Regions from separate parts of the Paenibacillus sp. TAF43_2 genome, predicted to be linked through region 1. Evidence: riboswitches for the same ligand, from Rfam matches in the RefSeq annotation. Region 1 holds a riboswitch; each other region holds the start of a gene.
What was found. A riboswitch is a leader RNA that binds a small molecule or an ion and turns the genes downstream of it on or off. The one in region 1 is predicted to bind cyclic di-GMP.
Positions count from the first base shown of each region.

Region 1 (7,970 bases):
TTCATCCGATAGCATTAGACAAGAGCTTCTAGGCTCTGATTATGATAAATATGATCAAATCATGCTTGAAGCGAGCGATCAGGCTTTCCGCCTTTTGTTCGAGAAGCTGCGGCTGGTCACTACTTTCCCCATTAATGCGGAATTTGTTGTCGTGGATACAACAGGGTTGTCGGAGGATTTCCGGGCGAGAGTGAGGGAGGTTGCAAAGGAAAACAACTACAACCTTGAAGTCGTGCTGTTTGATTACAAGAAGCGGGATGATTATTATTCATCGGAGCGTTCGAAGAAGCTGATAACGAGCCACATTAATCGTTTGCGCAAGGATGTGCTTGGTTCGCTCTCGAGGGAGAAATACAGCAAAGTTCACAAGGTGCGGGCTAAAGATTTTTATTCCCCTATGGATAAGGTTGCGAATCCGGATTATAAGATTATAATCGAGGATGCTGCTGAGTATTTGGACGTTTTTTTACCGCTGGACCAGAAGACGATTATCGTCGGTGACGTTCACGAATGTGTGGATGAGCTGAAGGCTTTGCTCGTTAGCCATGGGTTTCAACTAGAGGGCAATGTACTGGTTGAGACTGGGAAGGTCAGCGGTACAAAAGTATTGCTCGTTGGAGATTGGATCGATAAGGGAAGCCGCACAAAGGAAATCATTGATTTCCTATATACGAATCAGGATAAGTTTTTGTTTGTGCTTGGCAATCATGAAAACTTCGTCCATAAATATATGCGTGGTGAAATCAAAGGTGTGGAAGAGGAGCTGCTGCATGCCTACTTCGATTCCACTGAGGTGCTGAGAGGCGATGCTGAGCTGCTCCAGAAGTTTAATCATCTCGTATCGCTGTCGAAGCCTCACTACAGAATGGTAGGAAAAGCAGGACCATCCTATTATGTAACTCACGCGCCATGCGAGAACAAATATATTGGCAAGCTGGATGTGAATTCGATCCGTCATCAGCGCAATTTCAGGCTTGACCGATCGGCGCCGATTGAAGCACAGCTTGCGTTTCTGAAGCGGGATGCAGCAGGAAACCAGCCGTATCACGTTTTTGGGCATGTGGCTGCTAAACAAGCATTTCGGATCAGAAATAAAATCCATTTGGATTCAGGCGCAGTTCACGGCAATCTGCTAACCTCGGTTTCTCTGTCGGTGAAGCCGACTTTCAAATCACAGAAATCGTCAATAGCCGGCATGGAAGGGGAGCTTCCTGCACTCTTCAAAGAGGAACGCAAAGTATCGCTGCAAGAGCTGGATGACGATGAAGCCCGCAGATTGCAGTATTGTTCGCGCAATAAAATTAACTTTATCTCAGGAACCATGTCTCCTGCAGATAAGGATGAAGCGGCGGGTGAGCTGGAATCGCTGAGGAAAGGGCTGAACTATTTTGTGGAGCGCGGTGTTAAAGAGGTCGTGCTGCAGCCCAAATACATGGGATCACGCTGCAATGTTTATCTGCATGCAGATATCGAGCAATCTTTTGCAGTGAGCCGCAATGGGTACAAAATAAATAAGGTTGACCTAACCGCTGTTTATGAGCGACTTCTGCAAAGATTCGGAAGCTACATGAAGGAAAACGATATATCGATGCTCCTGCTCGATGGCGAGCTTTTGCCATGGGAGGCGCTGGGGGAAGGTCTCATCGAAAAGCAGTTTAAGCCAATTGAGAAGGGGCTTGAGACAGAGCTRGCTTTTCTGAAGGCGAATGGATTCGAGGAAGCGTTCGGAAAGCTTGCGCATGATTTCAAGGAAAGCGGTTTTGAAAAGGATCAGTTTCACCTTAGCAAAGGGGCTATTAATGAGAAGTATGGCCTAGCCGTCTATCAAAATTTTAAGCATGTTCATTCTATTCTTGAGAAAAACAAGCCAATTGACGAGCATGTCAAAGCATATGAAACGTATAAGAGGCAGCTGGAGCTGTATGCCGAGGCAGGGGAACTTGAATACAAGCCATTTTCGCTGCTCAAAATCGCATACGTAGACGGAAGCGAGCAGCTGCCAGGGTGGAAAACCTCTGAGATGTATCGATTCCTATCTGACGATCCATTCATCACGCTTGTGCTGTCTGATGCGGAGAGCTATGAGCTTGCAGAAAAATATTTCTACACGCTTACGGTAGACAATCATATGGAAGGTGTCGTGATTAAGCCCGAGCTGCCTCAGCCGTACACGGTTCCCTATATGAAAGTGCGCAATAAGGAATACATGTCTATTATTTACGGTTATGATTATAGATTTCCGCACAAGTACAATAAGCTCATCAAGCAAAAAAATATTACGCAAAAGCTTCGTACATCATTTAACGAGTACCGGCTAGGACAGCATATGCTGGCGATTCCTTTTGCTGAAATTGCCCCAGAAAACGATGGATATCAAGCGGCTGTTGCGAATCTTTTGTTTGAGGTTGCCAAAGAGAAGGAAATCGATCCTAGATTGTAAAACATCAATATACCAAACCTCCCAAAATGGGAGGTTTTTCTACATCATTCGACCTATTATGAAATTGGTTATGGTATATATCGGAATAATATGGAATACTGGTATATGTAAAAAGTCCTAGTAAAAAGCAAAGTTGTCGAAAGACAATGACGCAAAGCCAACAGGCCTAAAGGAAATTTCCAAAGGTGGCTGGGTTGCCAAAAGGATGAGTGATAACATACCTATATCCTCTCCTTAAAAACTTCAGGTTACCGCCTACGTTATGAATAAGAGGGGATATTTAGCAATGAAACAAATGATTAAACGTTTTAATGGAAATGTTAATGTTGGTAGTTTTAATATTGTTCAAAAGTTAGCGAATTTAGGCTACTGGGAGTTTGACCATATTCGCAGAGAAGCATCCTGGTCGAATCAAATGTTCGAAATATATGGTATGAAATCTGATTTCTCGATGACGATTGAACAATTTTTTGAGTTTGTACATCCCGAAGATCGTGAGCGCGTTAATGAGCAGTTCCACCTTGCAATTGAATCAAAAAAGGAAAGCGTTTCCGAGTACAGAATCGTTCGTCAAGGCGGTGAAGTTAGATATGTGGTGGAAAACATTACGTTCATACGGAATGCCGAAAACGAGATATTGTTGACGATAGGCATGATTCAGGATGTAACGGAAAATAAAAAAATACAGCATCGCCTCACACTAGAAGAGCAGCTTTATAAATCGATATTTGAAAACAACCCTGACGCGGTCTTTTCTTTAGACGCACAAGGGCGTTTTTTGTCATGCAATTCTGTGCTTGAGCAAGTTTTTGGATATACGAAAGAGGAAATTATAAATGATAGTTTTCATAAATTTGTAGATGACGCAGCACTGGATAAAACGATTCAATATTTTGAGCAAACGGTCAAGACGCTGAATCCTCAAAACTATGATACGACAGGCATTACGAGAACAGGGCAAACGGTCGAATTTAATGTGACCAATATTCCAATCATTATTAATAAAAAGCTTATCGGCGTCTACGGCATTGCCAAGGATATTACGCAGCAAAAAATGATTGAGCAATCATTGACTGAGACCGAATTAAAATACCGCAGTATTGTTGAGCAATCCATTGTCGGTATTTTTGTCGCGCAAAAAAACAACTTCGTTTATTCAAACGACCAGCTCAATAAAATGTTTGGTTATGACTCCTTGATCGGTATGGATATTATACAGACGATCCATCCTTTAGACCGTGAAGCCGTCGTTAATCAGCTAACGAAGTTACAGGAGGGGCAGTCTTTATCTAATTTCTGCCACAGAGCCATTAAGCAAGATGGGACGATTATTCATTGCGAAGTGCACTATAATCAAGTGTCAAATATGGGTGAGCAGGCGATCGTTGGCGTAGTCCTTGATGTTACGGATCGGAGCAAGGCTGAGGAATTAAATCAATATTTGGCTTACCACGATTATTTAACGGAGATGCCAAATCGCAGAATGTTTGAAGACCAGCTAGATAAGCAGCTAAGGGTAAGCGAGTATTTTAAGCAGAGGCTGGCGATCATGCTGATTGACGTGGATCGTTTCAAATATGTAAATGATACGCTTGGGCATCCGATTGGGGATGAGCTGCTGAAACAAATCGCCTTTCGATTGATGAGCAATTTACGTGATGGCCAAACCGTATTCCGACTTGGCGGAGACGAATTTGCAATTATTATAGCTGATGTAAAGCAGCAAAACGAAATCAAGGATATGGCAGCTACTATTATTAAGCTTATCAATGAGCAATTTTTGATAGAAGGATATGAGCTGAATGTAACCGCAAGTATTGGAATCAGTCAATCGCCTGGCGATGGGAGCTCGGTGGAGCAGTTGATGAAAAATGCGAATGCGGCTCTTTATCATGCGAAGTCCAGAGGCAGCAACCAATCACAGTGCTATTCCTCTTCTTTAAATGTGCAATCATTCAAATTGTTTTCACTCAGCAATGATTTGCGTAAAGCGCAGGAAAGAGGAGAGCTGTTCCTTCATTATATGCCTCGAGTACATTCGCAAACGATGGAAATTGTTGGCGTCGAGGCGCTGCTGCGCTGGAATCATCCAGATTGGGGATTGGTTGCTCCGTCTGAATTCATACCGATCGCAGAGGAAACGGGGCTTATTGTATCGATAGGAGAATGGGTGCTTCGCGAAGCCTGTTTGCAGCATAAACGGTGGCAGAGCTTAGGACTGCCTTCGGTCACGCTGTCGGTTAACTTTTCGGTGCAGCAGCTTCTTCAGCAAAATATATTGCATAGAATCGATCAGATTATCGAGGAGACAGGAATTTCCCAAGATCGATTGGAAATTGAAATAACGGAAAGCTCCTTTATTAGCAATGAGAATGCGGTGACGGAATTGCTGCTGGAGCTGAAGAAAAGAAAAATCAAAGTATCGCTTGATGATTTTGGAACCGGCTATTCCTCTCTTTATTTATTGAAGCGATTGGCACTCGATACGATCAAAATTGATCGGTCATTTATCGAGGAGTTGATGACGGATCGTAGAAATAAGAGCATTATTGAATGCATTATTCAATTGGCTGGCGAACTTGGCATGCAGGTGGTGGCTGAAGGCGTTGAAACGAAGGAGCAATACAACTATTTACGCGAGCAGCGATGCGATGAAATCCAAGGCTATTATTTCAGCCGTCCTGTAGAGCCGGACAGCATCGTGCAGCTTTTGAGCCGAAGATCTTGTAAAGAGCCTGCTTTATTTATGCCTAGTAAAGAGGTGCTCGTTAATCGGAGAAAAAGCTTTCGAATAGATTTGAAGTATTGTCTATTGGCAGAGATGACCATTACGATGTTTAAAGGAAGCAGTGTGAAGCTTGGGAGTACAGAGGTGTTTGTTCGTAACATCGGACCAGGCGGGCTCCGGTTTATAGTCGGTGTGAAGCTGCCCGTTAACAGCGATATTCTCTTGATGTTCAAGACGAAAATTCTTAATCAAATGTATGTGCTATTCGGATTTATCGTCTGGTACAATGAACTGGGCAAAGACATTTATGAATATGGTGTGCAATTTCAATTAAAAGAAAAGCAGCAGGATGAGCTCGTCAATACGCTTAATTTCCTAGCCATTAAGCAGCGTGATGGCATGCTTCCTCAAACACAGGTGTATGTTGGAGATCCGATACTCCGAATTAAGGAATTGAAAAAACATAATTAAATAATGAGATGAAAAAGCATTTTACATTCGGTAAAACCGAGGCGTGAAATGTTTTTTTTGTGCAGCATAAAAGTTTTGCCGCATTGGTCTTTGGGTAAAAGGAAATAGTAGTTATTGAAAAGGAGGATGCGCGCTTGAAACTTACACCGGAACAAAGAATTCAGCTGCATGGCTTTAATAATTTAACGAAGTCACTCAGCTTCAATATGTATGATGTGTGTTATACGAGAACGAAAGAAGAGCGTAAAGCATATATCGCCTATATAGACGAACAATATAATTCGGATAGGCTGACGAATATTTTGGAAACGGTATCGGATATTATTGGAGCGCATGTGCTTAATATTGCAAAGCAGGATTATGAACCGCAGGGCGCCAGCGTTACTTTGCTCGTATCGGAAGGGCCGGTAATTGGCGGACCCAATGAGTCGTTTGAAGAATCGCCGGGTCCCTTGCCTGATTCCGTAGTGATGCATTTGGATAAAAGCCATATAACGGTTCATACATATCCGGAGTATCATCCGAACGAAGGGATAAGTACGTTCCGCGCAGACATTGATGTATCGACCTGCGGCGAGATTTCACCGCTAAAAGCGCTGAACTATCTGATCCATTCATTTGATACCGATATTATGACGCTGGATTACCGTGTGAGAGGTTTCACTCGCGACATTAATGGTTATAAGCTTTTTATTGATCATGATATTAACTCGATTCAGAACTACATACCGAAGAAGGAATCTCTTTTGTATGACATGATCGACGTTAATATTTATCAAGAAAATGTGTTTCATACCAAATGCAAGCTGAAGCAATTTGATTTGAACAACTATTTGTTCGGCTATACGAAGGATTCGTTGTCAACCATAGAGCAAGAGGAAATTACGAGAAGATTAAAGACCGAGATGGATGAAATCTTTTATGGAAAAAATATAAGGAGCTGATTTTCTCATGTCTAATTCACCAACACAAAAAAATATTAACCCGCCGCAGCACCAAAACCGTCAACCGGGCATTGAATCCGAGATGAAGCCGCTGCCTATTTTTGAATCGGATTCATATAAAGCAGCAGGCAAGCTGAAAGGGAAGACAGCTATTATTACGGGCGGAGATAGCGGCATTGGCCGCGCGGTAGCTGTTGCTTTTGCCAAAGAGGGCGCGGATTTAGCGATCGTATATTTGAATGAGCATGGCGATGCAGAGAAGACGAAGGAAGTTGTAGAGAAAGCTGGCGTGAAATGCTTGCTTATAGCTGGCGACGTCGGCGAAGAGGAGTTTTGCAAAAGTGTCATCGAGCAGACGATTAAGGAGTACGGCAAGCTGGATGTTTTGGTGAATAACGCGGCAGAGCAGCATGTGCAGCAGAAGCTTGAGGATATTACATCGGATCAGCTGGTGGCTACGTTCCGAACGAATGTGTTCAGCATGTTCTATTTGACGATCGTCGCTTTGCCTCACTTGAAGGCATCCAGCTCCATCATCAATACAGCATCTATAACGGCATACAAAGGAAATCCGACGTTAATTGATTACTCCGCTACAAAAGGAGCAATCGTGTCCTTTACGCGCGCATTGTCAGTGAATTTGGCTGAGCAAGGCATTCGCGTTAACGGTGTAGCTCCCGGACCGATCTGGACGCCGCTTATTCCAGCGACATTCGATGAGCAGTCCGTAGCTACTTTTGGCTCAGATACACCGATGAAACGGCCAGGACAGCCGCATGAGTTAGCAGCTGCCTACGTCTACCTAGCTTGTGATGATTCCAGTTATATGTCAGGCCAAATGCTGCATATTAACGGCGGAGAAGTTGTAAACGGGTAAAGAAGACATTACAAGAAACCATGCTGCTTCGCATAATTTCCCCAGTGCGGCTGTCTGCCATCGACGTCGGTTATGCCGAACTCATCAGACAGCTGCCAGCTCGGGAATACTTGTCCGGATCTTTCAAGCAAATCGCTGCTTGCTGCAAGAGCTGCGATTCCGCGTCCGACAAAAAATGGCGTTTCCGATTGGCTGAAATGCTCGGCATCTGGCTTGCCGCCATGCACAGCATCAAGCCACGTTTCTTCCGTTACTTCAAAATGCTCCAGCATTTCCTCAGAGCGAAGGAAGCCGGGAGTTACAGCAACAGCCGTTACATCATGGGGCTTAAGGTCAGCTGCCATTGCTGCGGCAAGATGAATAGGCGAAATTTTGGCCAAGCTATAAAACAAGCTTCCGCGATAACGGTAATCGATTCCGTCCGTTACTTCAATAATTAGTCCCTTTCTCCGTTTCACCATCAACGGAGCCCCATAATGACTCGTAATGAGATGAGCTTTTACGGCACGC
Region 1 covers NZ_JBFRDK010000096.1:7,976-15,945, reverse strand. Annotated here, with positions in the region: gene AB4Z17_RS19900 (metallophosphoesterase) at 1-2,440, shown strand, start outside; cyclic di-GMP riboswitch class I at 2,557-2,642, shown strand; gene AB4Z17_RS19895 (EAL domain-containing protein) at 2,727-5,639, shown strand; gene speD (adenosylmethionine decarboxylase) at 5,774-6,583, shown strand; gene AB4Z17_RS19885 (SDR family oxidoreductase) at 6,591-7,460, shown strand; gene AB4Z17_RS19880 (SDR family oxidoreductase) at 7,469-7,970, opposite strand, start outside.

Region 2 (7,970 bases), on a different contig from region 1:
TCGACTCCTATGTTGATAGACTTTGCACCTCAGCACAGCGTACAAATCATTTGAAATGAAGTCAATAATTATTAATGAATTTATCCAATTTGCATGCTGCTGAACAAATGTCCACGCAAACAGCATAGCATTGCAATACTATAACTATAGAGATGCACTAGTGAAATAGAAGAATAAACGACTGTTGATTGTCAGTGTCAAACCTTTACTAGCCTATTTGCATTTTCTATATAATTAAGAATAGGGTGGGTGATATCGTTATGCTCTATACAGCTCTTGGAGATTCTATTACCTATGGGGAGAATGCCTCCTCACTCGCAAAAGCATATCCCCAACTAGCCGTTGCCGCTTTAAATTCACGCTCCCGTTCCCGCAGAGCAACTGGATATGTATTAGCTCGTCCGGGCTGGACCAGTCATGATCTATTAAACGCAGTCATCTGGAAGGGTTCGGCTGCTATCAGCAAATCCGATGTTGTTTCTGTTTGGATTGGAGGGGTAGATTTAGCAAACGCTGCTTTGTCTTCGATTAAGAACCAACAGCAAATAGCTATAAAACCGATCTTAACTCCCTACAGGCAAAATTTACGAGCCATTCTCGCTCATATAAAAAGCGTGAGTAACGCCCGTATTATTTGCTGCACGCAATATAATCCGTTTCCGAATAGTTCTCTAGCAGCTGCTGCTATCGACCAATTAAATTACACGACGATAGAGGTTGCCCAAAGCTATCATGCACAAATCGCTCCCGCTCATAGATGGTTTGAAGGAAAACAAGCCTCGCTAATCTATGGCTACCGTAATGGCAGATTAGAAGATGCATTAAGCGGTACTCTGCCTATCCATCCCAATGATCGAGGTCATCAAGTGATCGCAAACGGATTAATTCCCTATCTTGCTTCTCGCAATTAGTCATCATGCATCACTCACAAAGGTTAATGATGGCTGCCACCGGTATAATGAAAGCGGGCTGGAGATAAATGATCCCCAACCCGCTTCCTGTATACCGTTATTTCTATTTTATAATTTGTACTGTTTAACCGATTCATTTAGATCAACAGAAAGAGTCGAAAGTTGAACAATAACTGCTGATATTTCCTGCATAGAAGCGCTTTGCTGCTGCGCAGCCGCAGCAACCTCTTCCGTCCCTGCAGCCTGTTCTTGTGTAATTCCAGAGATTTGCTGCATAGAATCTGTTATTTTCATAAAGGATTCATCGACCTTGTCTAAAGCACTGAACATATGGCTTGTATGCTCGGTAAACTCTGAAACCCCTCCATAAATTCCTTTGAAGTTATCATAAGTTCCTTGAATCCACGAATGCCCTTGTTCAACAGCCTTGCTGCCTTCCTCAATACATTTCATTACTAATAAACTATTTGTTTGAGTACTGGAAACAAGCTCTGCTACAGAAAGCGCCGCTTCAGCAGATTGTGCTGCAAGTTTCTTCACCTCACCGGCTACAACAGCAAAACCTCTGCCAACCTCTCCTGCACGAGCCGCTTCTATGGAAGCATTTAAAGCTAACAAATTCGTTTGATTGGATATTTCTGAAATAATAGTAATGATTTCATTTATTTCATTGGATCGTTGTCCTAATGTTATAGCAGCCTCTTGGGATTGCTGCATAGCTTGTTTGATGACAGTCATTTGTTCGAGAGTACGTCCTACTAAATCCTGTCCTTGCTCGGATTGGATATGAACGTCTGTAGCAATGACCTGAATCTCCTTCATACCGCTTGAGACATCTTTAATCTCGACATCGATATGATTAATATTTGTATGGCTGTGAGTGACGCTTTGCACAATTTCGTTAATGCCTTCTGTCATTCGGTTCGTTGATTCCGCAACTTGCTGCGCGCTGTTCGTTGATTCATTTACTGACTGTTTTAGGTGCTGGCTTGTATCGGATATAAGATTAGATGAAGCAATGACTTGTTGAATTAGTTGACTAAGACTATTAATCATTAAGCTAAATGATATCGATAATTTCCCGATTTCATCCTTGCTATTAATAGCAAATGTCGTTTTCATATCGCCCGCAGCAATTTTGTTGGCTGCTACCATTAATTTGCGGAGCGGATTCGTAATAACTTTACTTATAACAATTGCAATTAAACTACCCACCACAAGTACGATGAGAGAAATAATAATCGTTGTTAAATTAGAGCTTGATGTTGTTTTTGGGACAACTGAAGCATCTAAATCTATCCCAAGAATACCATAGGCTTGACCAGACTCATCTGAGAGTGGGACAAATATAGATTTATGCGTTCCATACTCATCTTTGTAAATAGGGCTGATTACAGTTTTTTTTGAATCGATGGCTTGTTTCATTTCATCTGTAAATGGGTAAGGAGTGTTAAAATCATCTGGTACTCCTGATAGTACAAGAATTCGCTCGTTATTCTGACTATTTGATAATATAAAAATATTTTCTAAGCTATGTACGTCTTGTAATTTTTCGAGTTCTTTCTTAATAATTGCATAGTTAGGATCGTCTGTCGTTTGCAATTGCTTTTCTGAACCAGGGATTGCAGATAATGTATTGCTTGCAATTTGTATATCGGTTATAAGACGTTTATCGAATTGTTCCAATAGTTTCTCAGATAAATTCTGCTGGGTCATATAGCTGGATACTGCAAAGGCTGCACAGGTTATCACTTGCAATAAGAGAATACTGAGAGCGATTTTCACAGAGAGATGTTCTTTGTACCAATTAAAACTAAGTATAGATTTCTTCATGAGTATACTCCTTTTTACTAATTCGCATATATTCCACATAGGTTTCATTGATTTTTGCTTTTAGATAAGCGACGATTTTATCAACATCGGTTACTTGTGTATGCGGCGAAATAACAAATAATTTACTCGCATACAATGCTATTCTTTTGTTATCCAAGGTTGGGACATAAAGATGTTTTTTGGTATCGCCAAAGAACATTTCTCCGCGGTCTCTTCCAAGAATCTCAAACAATAGCTCATTTAATTTATTAATCTCTTCTACTTCAGCATAGCTCATGGAGCCGGCATATTCTTTTTCATAACCATTTTGTTTATCCTCATAAAGTCTAAAGAGTGTAACAATACCAGGGTTTAGATGATTTACAATAACGGCTTCAGGTATTTCTCTTTGCAAGGTCTTTCTGAATGTGACATTCACCTCAACAAATTGGGCAAGCAGCTTTTGATAGCCTTCTATTCCAAACGCTAATAGCGCGCTATAAATACTGATGGAACTTCCCATTCTTGAGCATTCAAGAGTATAGCTGGTGTGATATTGTCCATATCCACGGTGTCCAACATAAGGAGTCTCATCTGGGTCCAAATCAAGAAGCTTTAAATCAGCAGCATTTTTTGCTAAAAATAAGCTCGTTGAATAAGGCGTCTGTCCCAGCTTTTGAAAATCGAAACAAAGCGAGTCTGCTTTCATGAGATGCTGCATTCTCTCTTGAATCAACTTTAGAGCAACAAGCGTATCACTCTCAATGCTTAAAGGGTTTCCTTCAAAATCGTAATCATTATAAAATGCAAAAAAGCCACCTAAAGCTGAGTCGGCATGAATATGCGGTCTTTGAATGTTATGCTTCTGCGAGAGCAGCTCTGTCATTTTATAAATGTCATCTATGTTATCAATACCCATTGCATCAGTCGTACCCGTAGTAGCAACGACGTATATTGGGATGCCTCCGTGCATAATGACGTTTTCCATCTTTTCTTTCAAATCATTTACATCCATTGATGAATCTTCGTTTGTTCTAATCTTAATTAAATGTTTGCTCCCTAGACCTGTAGCCTCAACTGATTTATAAAGGCTGTAATGGGCCGCCTCCGAACAAAAGGCATATAAATTTTGTGGAACCCCGTTTTGAGCTGCAGTCGGACAGGCTTTATTTATTGCCAGCCTTAAACCAGTGAATATAGCTCCTTGGCCGCCCCATGTCGTATATCCGCCGCTTTCAGAAGGATTATAGCCCACGAGATCTGACATCATCGCCACGACTTTAACTTCAGCTTCCGCAGCCGCCGGACCATACACATCCCATAAATTATTGCCATTAACCATAAATGCTGCAATCATGCCAAGTACACCTGGAATACTAGCCATAGGCAAAATATTTGTTAAAAAGTATTTTGTATGATAAGGATGAGCATGAAGCAATTTTAAGAGTTCTTTATTGACTTCTTCTAATGGATTTCCCATTGCGGGAATTCTGCTTGCCTCCGCTAGTTCTTTATAGAAATGAGGACCACGTTCTTTTTCTCCTTTAAGAAATACCGATTCCGGATCCTTTAATTCATCAACACCACTTACAATCTGTTCAATTAAATCTAACATGTAATTTCGTTGCGTTATGTTGCCGTCTTCACTTGGAAATAAACTTTTAATATTAGGCTGGTCTTTCCTATTCATGCTGTACCACTCTCCACCATTCATTTTTCTCTCTATTTTTTACAATCAAAAAGGCATACCTAAAAATAACCATAGGTATACCTTCTGCATATTAATTCGCAACTGGCTGACATTTCTTTGAAAGAAGTAGTCCCTATAGCTTTGCGTCACCACCTTTCGATGGTTTTGCCAATATTTAATTTGGACAAATTTGCAAACTTATTAGCAAACATTTACATCTATCGAAATCATTTTACTATTTTATTTTTCGGAGATCAATATAATTTTTGGTTAATTATGTCTTAAACTAATAGAGTTGCATCTATATTTTCAAAATCTTCATACTTTTCCATCACTATTTCATGTAAACATAAATAAATTCTTTACAATGGTCATAGAAGATAGATATTAAATATTAAAAGCTCAACAATTTCCCTAAAGAACACCTACAGCGACAAGCACCCAACCAATCATAAAAGAAAGCCCGCCTAGCGGTGTAATTGGACCAAGAAACCGAGCTTTAGCAACACTAAGTACATATAGGCTTCCCGAGAACAATATAATTCCCGCTACCAAAAACCAACCGCCCGTAATGATCATTTGAGCACCCGGATACTGACCCGCGAGCAGTCCAATCAGAATTAAACCTAATGCATGTGCGATGTGATACTGTACGCCGACCTCATAAACCTTCAGCTTGTCCGGTGTGATCTTGCTTTTCAGTGCATGTGCGCCGAAAGCTCCAATTGCGACCGCGAGCACCATGAGAATACATCCGAGCATAATAAATGTTTGCATATCAACATCTCTCCTCATTTTATGAATTTGCAAGTTAAGCATATCATGATTGAAAGGAGCAGGGAATTACTAGCAATACTCCAATACCATATATAAAATTACAATTTCAATTTTTTTCTCTACATAATAATTTCCGATTGATTTACTGTTGCCAGAGGAGTAATGTAGTTTGGTATAGCATCAGGAGGCATCTACGTGAAATTCATTCAATCTACCGCCACAGAGTGGCAGGGCTGGTCCCGCAATATTCGTTTATTTTTTCTAGCAAACATGTTATATCAAATCGGTACGGGCATGTTCTCGGTACTCTACAATTTGTACATTCACGAGCTCGGTTACCCCGATGCCATGAGCGGAAAAATTGTCAGTATGCAATCACTCGCAACCGCGTTATGTTTCATTCCCATTGGCTTATTCGGCGATCGCGCCAGCCGCAAGCGCTTGCTCGTCATTGGCGCTCTTTGCAGCGGTGTGGTACTCGCTGGACGCTCATTATTTGAAACAGAAAGCAGCTTACTTACAATGGCCGTTCTGACCGGCTTATTTGCTGCCATCTTTCAGGTGCTTGCCATTCCCTTTCTTGCCACAAACGTAGCTAAAGCAGATCGACTGCGCATTTTCAGTATTTTTTCAGCATTTGTTCTCGCTTCTCAGGTCGGCGGCAGCCTTGGCGGAGGCGTCATTGCAGATATTATGCAGGCGGCAGGACTAAGTAAGCTGCTCTCTTTCAAAATCGTTTTACTTGCAGGCAGTATAGCGACAATTGCAGCATTTCTACCTTTGCAAGCCATTAGGGAATCTGCGCGCAGCCAGAAGGAAAGTGTTGAAGCAACTAACGAGCAGCCTGCTTCGAACCAAACAGCTCACCCTAATAAAGAAATGTCATTTATTATTAAGTTCGCCTCCATACAGCTTTTGATTGGTATCGGATCGGGCCTTGTTGTTCCTTATTTGAATTTGTATTTCACCAATCGGTTCTCGATATCGCTTAGTGCGATGAGCTTATTGCTTTCATTAGGTCAAGTCATGACCATCATCTCTATGCTCATTGGCCCGTCGCTTGCCAATCGAGTTGGACAAGTGAAAGCGATTGTTATTTTCCAAACCTTATCGCTGCCATTCCTGCTATTAACGGGTTTTACAAACCTGTTGCTCGTCGCTTCTATAAGCTTTCTATTCAGACAAGCGCTTATGAATGCGGCCAATCCGCTGCAATCGGCTATTTTGATCGACCGGGTTTCTGCAAAAAAGCAAAGCCTAGCCAACTCCTGTATGCAGACCGCTTTTATGCTTGGATGGGCTACGATGGGACCCATTCATTCTCATCTCATTGCTACTTATGGCTACTACTGGGGATACGCCATCACGTTCAGCATAACTGGAGCACTGTATGTCACGGCATCTATGCTATTTTTTATGTTGTTTCGCGAGAAAAAAACGGCTGCCGCAGCAAAAACGCCTTCAGCGTCTATTTGACGCAACAGCAGCTTTGACCGTTAGATATGAGTAGCTTATAAGATGAAAGCTTATAAAATCTTATATTTTAAACAGAAAATCAGCCCTCAGATACAATCTGGGGGCTGATTTTTTTTCAATTATTTCCGCGCTGCAAGGAATGCATCGACTTGGCTTTGTACCTCTGCAATGATCTTATCGATTCCGGCGGCCTTGATTTTTTTCTGCAAATCTTCCAAGCCTTTATCTACATCTTTAATCGCACCGTATTCGAGTGGAATCGCATAACGGAGCATGACGTTGCTCACATTAGCCACTTCTGTTTTCACTTTGCTGTTGTCGAACACAAAGGTTTCAAGCGGGTAGTGATATACCGTTGCTTCCCATGCTTTGCTCATGGCAGATGCCTCTTCTGGGAATGCCGCATCCGTACGATTGAGCGGAGAGTTAAAGCTCCAGTTGGAGAAGCCCGTATAATTGGCAGTCTTGTCTGTCGACTTAAGTTTATCGTCGCCATCAGCTACATAGTTCACGCCATCAATACCGTACATCATGAGATTATGAAGTTCTTTATCATTTTGCATCAAGTTAATGAACATCAGTGCACGTTCTGGATTTTTCGAAGTCGCATGAACCGATGTTCCATTTTGCGTAGCAACGGCTTGAGACTTTTTCTTAGCAGGCGTAATATCGGCAAGCGCAGCTTTATATGGAGAGTTTTCTCTTTCCATCGCTGCCTTCAAGGAACCGAGCGTACCCATATTATGAGTAATCGATGCCGTTTTGCCTTCTTTAAAATCCTGCTGGTGATCATTTTTGTTGTTCAATACGTTTTTTGACCATGCATTATGATCTGCAAGATCCTTATAGTAGTAGAGCAGCTGCTTGAACTCTTCTGTTTCATACACATTGAAGATTTTGCCCGTCTCATCTGTCAGCTTAAACCCGATCGGAAGATCGAAATCAAGCATATTCCACTCACTTTGCTGCTTAAGTAAAATACGATCTAAATTGTGGAGCTTCCAATCACCTGTTTCTGGCGTAAAGGGTACAATACCCTTCTCATTTTCAGAAACCGCCTTTAAGTAATTCGCGTAAGCTTCAGGACTGTCGATCGCAGGAAGATTATATTTCACACGCAAATCTTCGCGGTACAAGATGAGCTTCTCAACGGACTCCCCGCTGTTCTGAGGAACCATGTATAGCTTGCTGTCTACCTTTGCTTGATCCCAGCTGGATTTCGGCATGATTTCCCAAGTTTCCGGCATGTATTTAGAGAGCATATCTTCCGTTAGCTCTAAAAATCCGCCCTTCAACGCCTGATC
Region 2 covers NZ_JBFRDK010000003.1:68,813-76,782, forward strand. Annotated here, with positions in the region: gene AB4Z17_RS01485 (GDSL-type esterase/lipase family protein) at 261-911, shown strand; gene AB4Z17_RS01490 (methyl-accepting chemotaxis protein) at 1,020-2,744, opposite strand; gene AB4Z17_RS01495 (pyridoxal phosphate-dependent decarboxylase family protein) at 2,725-4,413, opposite strand; cyclic di-GMP riboswitch class I at 4,508-4,593, opposite strand; gene AB4Z17_RS01500 (DUF423 domain-containing protein) at 4,828-5,190, opposite strand; gene AB4Z17_RS01505 (MFS transporter) at 5,386-6,666, shown strand; gene AB4Z17_RS01510 (ABC transporter substrate-binding protein) at 6,786-7,970, opposite strand, start outside.
Region 2: it holds a riboswitch for cyclic di-GMP, as region 1 does, so the genes downstream of both, AB4Z17_RS01495 (pyridoxal phosphate-dependent decarboxylase family protein) here and AB4Z17_RS19895 (EAL domain-containing protein) in region 1, are expected to answer to the same signal.

Region 3 (7,970 bases), on a different contig from region 1:
TGTAGATTTCTCACAAGGTGATACAAAGGATATTGGTGTTTATTCTATGCTGTTTAATGTTCTCCCGTTTACACAAGGGTTTTGTATACGAATTATAAACCATTATAAACATTCGAGGGTTGCATAAAAAGGATGAAAAATGGAAATTAGCAAACCAGAAACAAATCAGCCGTGTATAAAGATATTTAGTATCAAGATTTGTTGTTACAATGGGCTTCGTCAGATAGGAGATTCAAATGAGAATAAAAAGTTCACTCCTTAATATTTCGGCTGGGCTAGGCAATCAAATTATTATAACGGCATTAAGTTTTATTTCGCGTACCGTCTTCATTAACAGCTTAGGAATTGAATACTTGGGGATAAATGGATTGTTTACAAGTATTCTCTCCATGCTTACATTAGCTGAAGCGGGTATTGGCTCAAGCATCATCTATAATTTATACAAGCCAGTAGCTGATAACGATCGACCAAAAATTTTAGCTTTAATGCAATTGTATAAGAAAGCCTATCAGATCATTGCAGGCGTAGTTCTGGTGCTGGGTCTGGGACTTATGCCATTTCTTGATCTATTTATTAAGGAAACAAGCGTTGAAAATATTAGCTTTATTTATGTGCTCTTTCTTATTAATACAGCAGCACCATATTTGTTTGTATACAAGAATTCTTTTTTAAATGTTAATCAGAAAAACTATATTGTAACGATCGTTTTCTCGATTTCTGCCATTATTTCTACGTGCATGAAAATTGCAATCCTCTATTTCACAGAAAACTACATACTCTACTTAACAGTCGAGAGTATCCTGTCCATAATTACCTCTATTATAGTAGCCTATATTGTCGATAAAATGTATCCATTCCTTAGAGAAAAGATAAAGAGAAAACTAGATCCAGAAACGAAAGCTAGCTTCATAAAAAATATGAAAGCTATCATTCTTCAAAATGTCGGGAATTACTTTATTTTTGGCGTAGATAGCATTCTTATTTCTTCATTTGTAAGTATTGCTGCCGTTGGTCTCTATTCCAATTATAAAATGTTGATTGATATATGCCGGACATTTTTGAATCAGGTTTTTACGAATACCTATCATAGTTTAGGCAATTTAGTGGCGAAAGAAAGTGCTGAGGCTATTTATCGTATTTTCAAAGTCACTTATCTACTTAATTTCTGGTTATATTCATTGTTATCAATCATGCTTTATCTGATGGTTGAGCCATTCATCGATATTTGGATAGGCACTGAGTTTAAGATGACGAATATTGTACTTCTTGTACTTGTCATCGCATTTTATGAGAGAGGAATGCGAAATTCACTAAGTGCAGTAAAAATAACTGCAGGCATATTTCATGAGGATCGGTTTTCCCCAATGTTTCAAGCCGTGATTAACTTAGGTGTTTCTCTAATTTTTGTAAAATTATGGGGTATCGCAGGTATTTTTGCAGGATCCGTAATAAGTGCATTAATGATCCCTTTTTGGTATACGCCTTGGTTAGTTTATAAGAAGGTTTTCCATCAGCCTGTTGGCCTCTATTATCGCAGTTATGTGTACTATACAATTATTGGTGCTGTTACATGTCTAATTGCTACTAGAGTTATTAAACTAATACCTTCAAATACACTATTAGAGCTAATTTTTCAGAGCGTCCTTTGCTTTATTCTAGTTAATATTATTTACGTTGCACTCTTTTATAGAACGGCGGAATTTAAATATTTATTCGTTGTTGCTCGTTCATTGCTGCTTAAGCTGCCGAAAGTAAGCACAATTTATCATAAGACAATTAAACGCAAACGTCATATGGAAGTTGGCGGAACTAAGTAACCTTTCTCTGACAAGCTACATATGTTAAGAGTAAAACGGAGGTGAAAGTTATGCAGCAATATGGGTCATACCGAATTGAACTTGATCGTTTTAATATAAGCAATGACAGATCGAATGCTGCCGCAACAACAAGTGGGATAAATGAAGCTATTGCATGGGCAAAGTCTGAGGGCTATCAACATATTATTCTGCCCAGTGGAACTTATTGCGTAAGAATGGATCCTAGTTCCTTAGTTGCTATTAAACTACTAAGCGGTATTCATCTAGAGTTGGAACTAGGCTGCTCCATTGAAATGGAAACAAATTCATCACCGAGTTATTCAATCGTTGAAATGAGAAAAATTACTCATGCCAAGTTATCCGGCGGGAAATTAACGGGTGACAAGAAAACGCATGTGTACGAGATTTATGTTAACTTCACTAGAGGTGGAGTTAACGCTGACGGAACACTAAACGATAATCCGAATTGGATTAGAAGTGAAGTGCTCGATCGATACGCGAATCCAGGACTGCTTACAAATTTTAGACTATGGAACATGACAGGCGTTAATACAACGAACTATTCATTTTATCAATATAAAGATACTGTATCTAAGGCTACATTTGTTGGATCTCGAACAAACGGTGCTTTTGCTCCAGCTAATCCAACCGGAAGAGGTTGGCTGTTAAATGAGGATAAAGACGTAAGTAAGAACAACAAAATGATATTTGCCATCTCATTGCCTTCTCCTATGACTGATAGTCAGATTAGTGCGCTTCGAGGAAAGGTTGATAATGCAGCTTATACCCACGAAAGTGGTTTTGGTATTGGAATTTTTGGTTCCAATCATATTGAAATAAGTGATATTGAGATCTCTGATTGCACAGGTGACGGGATTCTTACCGGCTGGGAACAATATTATGATGATCCTTCTTTATATACGCAGGAACAGATGGGGAACCAAATACTCATTCATGACACTAATATTCATCATTGCCGCAGACAAGGTATTTCATTATGCGGTTCAAATGATGTGCATGTATACCGCAATCATATTCATCATATTGGGTATGACGATGATGGGGTAACATCAAATTTCCGAACTGGAACGCCTCCAATGTTTGGCATTGATGTTGAGTCCCTTGTAAGCCAAAGTAACATACCAGTTAAGTCTGCGACTAATCCGTCAGGATTTGAATTGAATTATAGAATTTATATTACAGACAATTATATCTACAGCAACGCAAGAGGACATTTTGTTAATGTTGATGGTACTGAGATTAACTTGGTTGGAAATAACTTTGAAGGCAAAAATGTTGGTGGAGTAAGCTCATATTCAAATTACCCATTAGTAGCATATATAAACAACTCATTTACGGATTGTGATTTAATTGTGCAAGGTGATAATTTTGTGAATGATGCAGTATTTCTGAGAGGGAATTTAAAGCTTAATGATGTAAGAGGGGCAGTCGTACAAAATTGTGTCATTAAAGATGGAATGGTTAGTGGCTCCAGTGTTTATGGCTATTTTGGGACACCTGCAGTTAATGTGACTACAGGAACTTTTACGTATAGCACTCCACATGGCATGGGCAACGGTGCACAAATATCATTTGAACAATGGGTAGGCAAGGTTCCGACAGGAATTAGCATTGATAAATTATATTACACAGTAAATATCTCTTCCGTAGCATTTCAGGTATCTGAAACGAAGGGAGGTCCACCAGTTGTTATTAAAGACGCTGGACAGCCTGGGTTTAACATTAGCAGATTCAATTACGGAAGATGTTATTTGTCCAACATCACAATAGAACGAGATTGGCGCAACGACAATGCTTTAGCACGAAACTTCAATATTTTAGCAGCTGGTGCTGTCATTAGAAATGTTACGGTAAAGAATTACGATGTATTAATAAACGTTCCTCAAGATTATGTAGGACGCCCAAACATGATTAACGGCATGACGGTTATCGAAGGTTCTGCAAAATTTGAGGCATCTCATATTAGCAATAGTGAATTTATAAGAGCTAAAAGTACGGTTATGGGGGCAAGTGACGTTCAGCTTGGTTCGACCGATGCAAAGTTCACTCGGCAAGTTACGCTGAGATCATCGTTGCTACAAAATTCTGGTATCGCGGTGGATGGCAATTCAATCGTTTCAGGCACCACCTTTATAAATTCAGCTATTGGCAAGTCGGACAATGCGAACAAAGCTGTATTTTCACAATCTTATCTTGAAAACACGAAAGTAAATTTAAATTGGATTCGGCAAAATCAATCTGTAACTATCGCTAAATCTACATTTAGCGGTGTAACCGTAACAGGAACCGCCCCATATGTCCGATTGATTGACAACACTGATCTTAGCAGCAGCTAGCCTTTAACTCTAAAAAAAGAATAGATCCCTGTCACTTACAAGTTGAGGCAGGGACTATTTTAAAATATAATGTTCGTTATTAAGAATTAAGGAGAGTGAACTAATGAAGTCAGCTTTACCCTCAACTGCCTACATATTGCAAATTCATAAAAACCCAGCCCAAGTAAATACGTTTATTAGCCAATTGACTGCAACCGATACGGCAGATGTATATGTTCATATTGATAAAAAAAATTATGATGAGGTATCACCTAAAATTAATAGATCCCCACGCATTAACGTGTTGGAGGAAAGCTGTAATGTGAAATGGGGAGATATTAGCCAAGTGGATGCAACGATCATGCTGCTAAGGAAGGTATTAACCTCAAAAGTAGAGTATGACTTTGTATGCTTAAGGAGCGGTCAGGATTTACTCGTTAAAAATGGTCTTAAAGTTCATTTAATGGAAAATCCCAATAAAATATTTATGTCTGCGAAATTTATTCATGATCGTGATATTTCTGCTGCACATGTAAATATGAAATGGTTTGATTCAGCAAGAAGACAATACAATACATTCCACCCGCTTAGAGTTTTCAGAAGCATAATGCTGAAAATGTATAAGAAAGGTTTAGTTCTTTTCCCTAACCGTCAGTTAATGCCTAACAATTATTTGTTGTATCATGGCTCCTCGTGGTTCTGCATGCCAATTGAAGTTGCAAGATTTATCATAGATTTTCTTGACCAAAACAAATGGTATTATCAATATTTCAAATATGCTCTGTGCCCAGATGAATGGTTTTTTCAAACCTTAGTTATGAACTCGAAATATGCGGATCAGGTCACTAATGATAATTTAACTTATTTAAAATGGGGAGAAAAATATAACAATAGTAATCACCCCATAAATCTAAGCTTTAAAGATATTGATTCTATTGAAAAATCGAATAAATACTTTGCGAGAAAATTCGATGAAAGAGAAGATGCAGCAATGATAAATTATTACAGCGAAAAGGTATGCATGTGAGCTTAGCATCGGAGAGGTGTTTTTTTGATTTAGTTGTTCTTTATTAAGAATTATTGAGAGGGGTAAATAAAATGGCAATTTTAGTAACAGGCGGAGCGGGGTACATAGGCAGTCATACTTGCATTGAGCTTCTTGAAGCGGGATATGAATTAGTGGTTGTTGATAATTTGTCTAATAGCAGCTATATCGCTTTAGAAAGAGTGAAAGAGATTACAAATAAAACCTTTACCTTTTATCAAATGGATCTTATGGATCAAAAGGGACTCGAGCATGTATTTTCGAATCATGCTATTGATGCTGTTATTCACTTCGCTGGGTTAAAGGCTGTCGGAGAGTCTGTTCAAATGCCTTTATCTTATTATCATACCAATATAACGAGCACTTTAATTCTTTGTGGAGTCATGAGGAAATTTGGTGTTCATAAATTAGTGTTTAGTTCCTCGGCTACTGTTTATGGACGGCCCGAACAAGTTCCGATTATTGAGGATTCACCGCTCTCAGCAACAAATCCATATGGTCGGACTAAGCTCATGCTAGAACAAATTTTACTGGATCTAGCTAGTTCAGATAACAGCTGGGGAATAACGATCCTGAGGTATTTCAACCCTATTGGCGCCCATAAAAGTGGTCGAATTGGAGAAAATCCAAATGGCGTGCCAAACAACTTAATGCCTTACATATCGCAGGTAGCTGTTGGCAAGCTTAAACAGTTGCATGTATTTGGAAATGATTATCCAACTGTGGATGGCACTGGAGTGAGAGACTACATTCATGTAGTAGATCTAGCAAAGGGGCATGTAAAGGCACTGGAAAAGATGAGTAGAAAATCAAATGTGAATATATATAATCTTGGCACTGGGAATGGCTACAGTGTGTTAGAGATGATTGCAGCCTTCGAGAAGGTAACTGGTCAAAGCATTCCATACGAGGTCGTTAGCCGCAGACCTGGCGATATTGCTGTTTGTTATGCAGATACGCTGAAGGCAAATGAAGAATTGAATTGGTTTGCAACAAAAGGAATAGAAGAAATGTGCAGCGATACGTGGAGATGGCAATTTTCAAATCCGAATGGTTATGAAGAAGATGCACTGTTGAAATCTGAACTTGCAGCAAAATAATATACCGGATAGCTCTGTTAATAAAGCAACATTTTAGAGCTCCTAATTTGATCTAGCGGGCTCTATCTCCTTCCCCTGCTCCCTTTAACAATCATTAAATAAATTCGACAAAAAATGTAATTATCTTTCATTTTTGTGAGACAGGAAGCGACAGCATACGCAATTAGAGTGATTTATAATACATCTATAAACGAATGACAAGCATAGGGAGACGTTGAAATGCGTTTAGTATCTGGGCACCTTAAACGCATGGAGTCAGTGGTGCAACCGTCCCAAATTGAATGGGGGACATGGGAAAATGGTACTTACAAAATCAGAGGATAATCAGGATTTAGATATGGAATGGGTAGCATTAATCATGAATGCACGTTCTTTGGGGTTTAGCAAGGAAGATGTTAGAAAGGTATTACTATGTCTTGAAGAAAGCAAGAAAGATGATATACAAGAAACAGCCGTATAAAAGAAAATAAAGCGCTACTCTCGCTTTATTTTCCATTTATTGAATTCTAAAAATTCTTTAAACTGATCTTTGCTTACGCCAGAAGCCATTGCTTCTCGAACTAGATCGGCCCACTCGGTGTCTAGATTGCTTGTTTTACGATCATTGTTTTCATCGCTATTTAAAAATTCTTCAACCGTTACGTTTAATACTGCGCCTACCTTTTCGAGAAATTGAATCGAAGGATTTTGCTGGAGCCCTCGTTCAATAGAGCTTAAGTAAGATTTTGCGACGCCTGCCCGTTGCGACAACTCCGTTAGGGATAGGCCTTTTCTCTTGCGCAGCATCTGAATACGTTCTCCGATCATAGCAAACTCCCCCGTTATCTCTTCGTTGTAGACTAACACTATTATAACGAATAATTCTTAATTGCGAAAGCTTGTAAGTTTTAACGAATAAAAAATAAAATGACGTCTAAATTAGAAAAAAATAAGGTTAAACCCATTTCGAAATGTTGTTCTTATAAAAGAACGATGTTTCGTTTTATTTTGTGATATTTTGGTGAAAAAACGATTGACAACGTCTGTTTTCAAGTGTATTATTCAAATATGTTCTTTATTAAGAACTAAAAGACATTCAATGATGCTCGCATCTCGTTCGATTGAAGAACACGCTGGCTATCTAAATCGGAGGCACGAATGAGCGCAATAGCAGTCGTTTATGAAGTTGATCAGACAGCCCATGTGTTAGATCAGGGGAATAGACTGATGCAGCAATTATCACGGTTTCCTTGCAATACAGCTCAAGCATGGAATAAGAACAATGTGTTTGTTGGATGCCATAATCAATGGATTACACCAGAGTCTGTCGGGGAATGCAATCCCTATTATGATTCGGAAAGACGCTTAGTCATAAGTGCCGATGCAATTATTGATAACCGCATTGAGCTGTTTGAAGCATTAAATGTAGAGCTTGACCGTAGAGTGCAAATCACTGATGCCGAACTGATTTTACTCTCCTATGCGAAATGGGGGGTTGAGTCACCCAAGCATCTGATCGGTGATTTTGCTTTTATGATATGGGATGAGAGAGAACAAAGAGTGTTTGCTGCCAGAGACTTCTCAGGTTGTCGAACATTGTATTATCACTGGAACGGAAGCCGTCTAGCGATGTGCACGACGATGAAGCCGTTGCTGGAGCTGCCGGATGTTCCTAAACGGTTGAATGAGCAAT
Region 3 covers NZ_JBFRDK010000126.1:40-8,009, reverse strand. Annotated here, with positions in the region: gene AB4Z17_RS23035 (glycoside hydrolase family 88 protein) at 1-127, shown strand, start outside; gene AB4Z17_RS23030 (lipopolysaccharide biosynthesis protein) at 237-1,817, shown strand; gene AB4Z17_RS23025 (right-handed parallel beta-helix repeat-containing protein) at 1,868-4,174, shown strand; gene AB4Z17_RS23020 (beta-1,6-N-acetylglucosaminyltransferase) at 4,278-5,180, shown strand; gene galE (UDP-glucose 4-epimerase GalE) at 5,252-6,298, shown strand; cyclic di-GMP riboswitch class II at 6,497-6,578, shown strand; gene AB4Z17_RS23010 (anti-repressor SinI family protein) at 6,597-6,758, shown strand; gene AB4Z17_RS23005 (helix-turn-helix domain-containing protein) at 6,773-7,105, opposite strand; partial or broken gene AB4Z17_RS23000 (asparagine synthetase B) at 7,436-7,970, shown strand, end outside.
Region 3: it holds a riboswitch for cyclic di-GMP, as region 1 does, so the genes downstream of both, AB4Z17_RS23010 (anti-repressor SinI family protein) here and AB4Z17_RS19895 (EAL domain-containing protein) in region 1, are expected to answer to the same signal.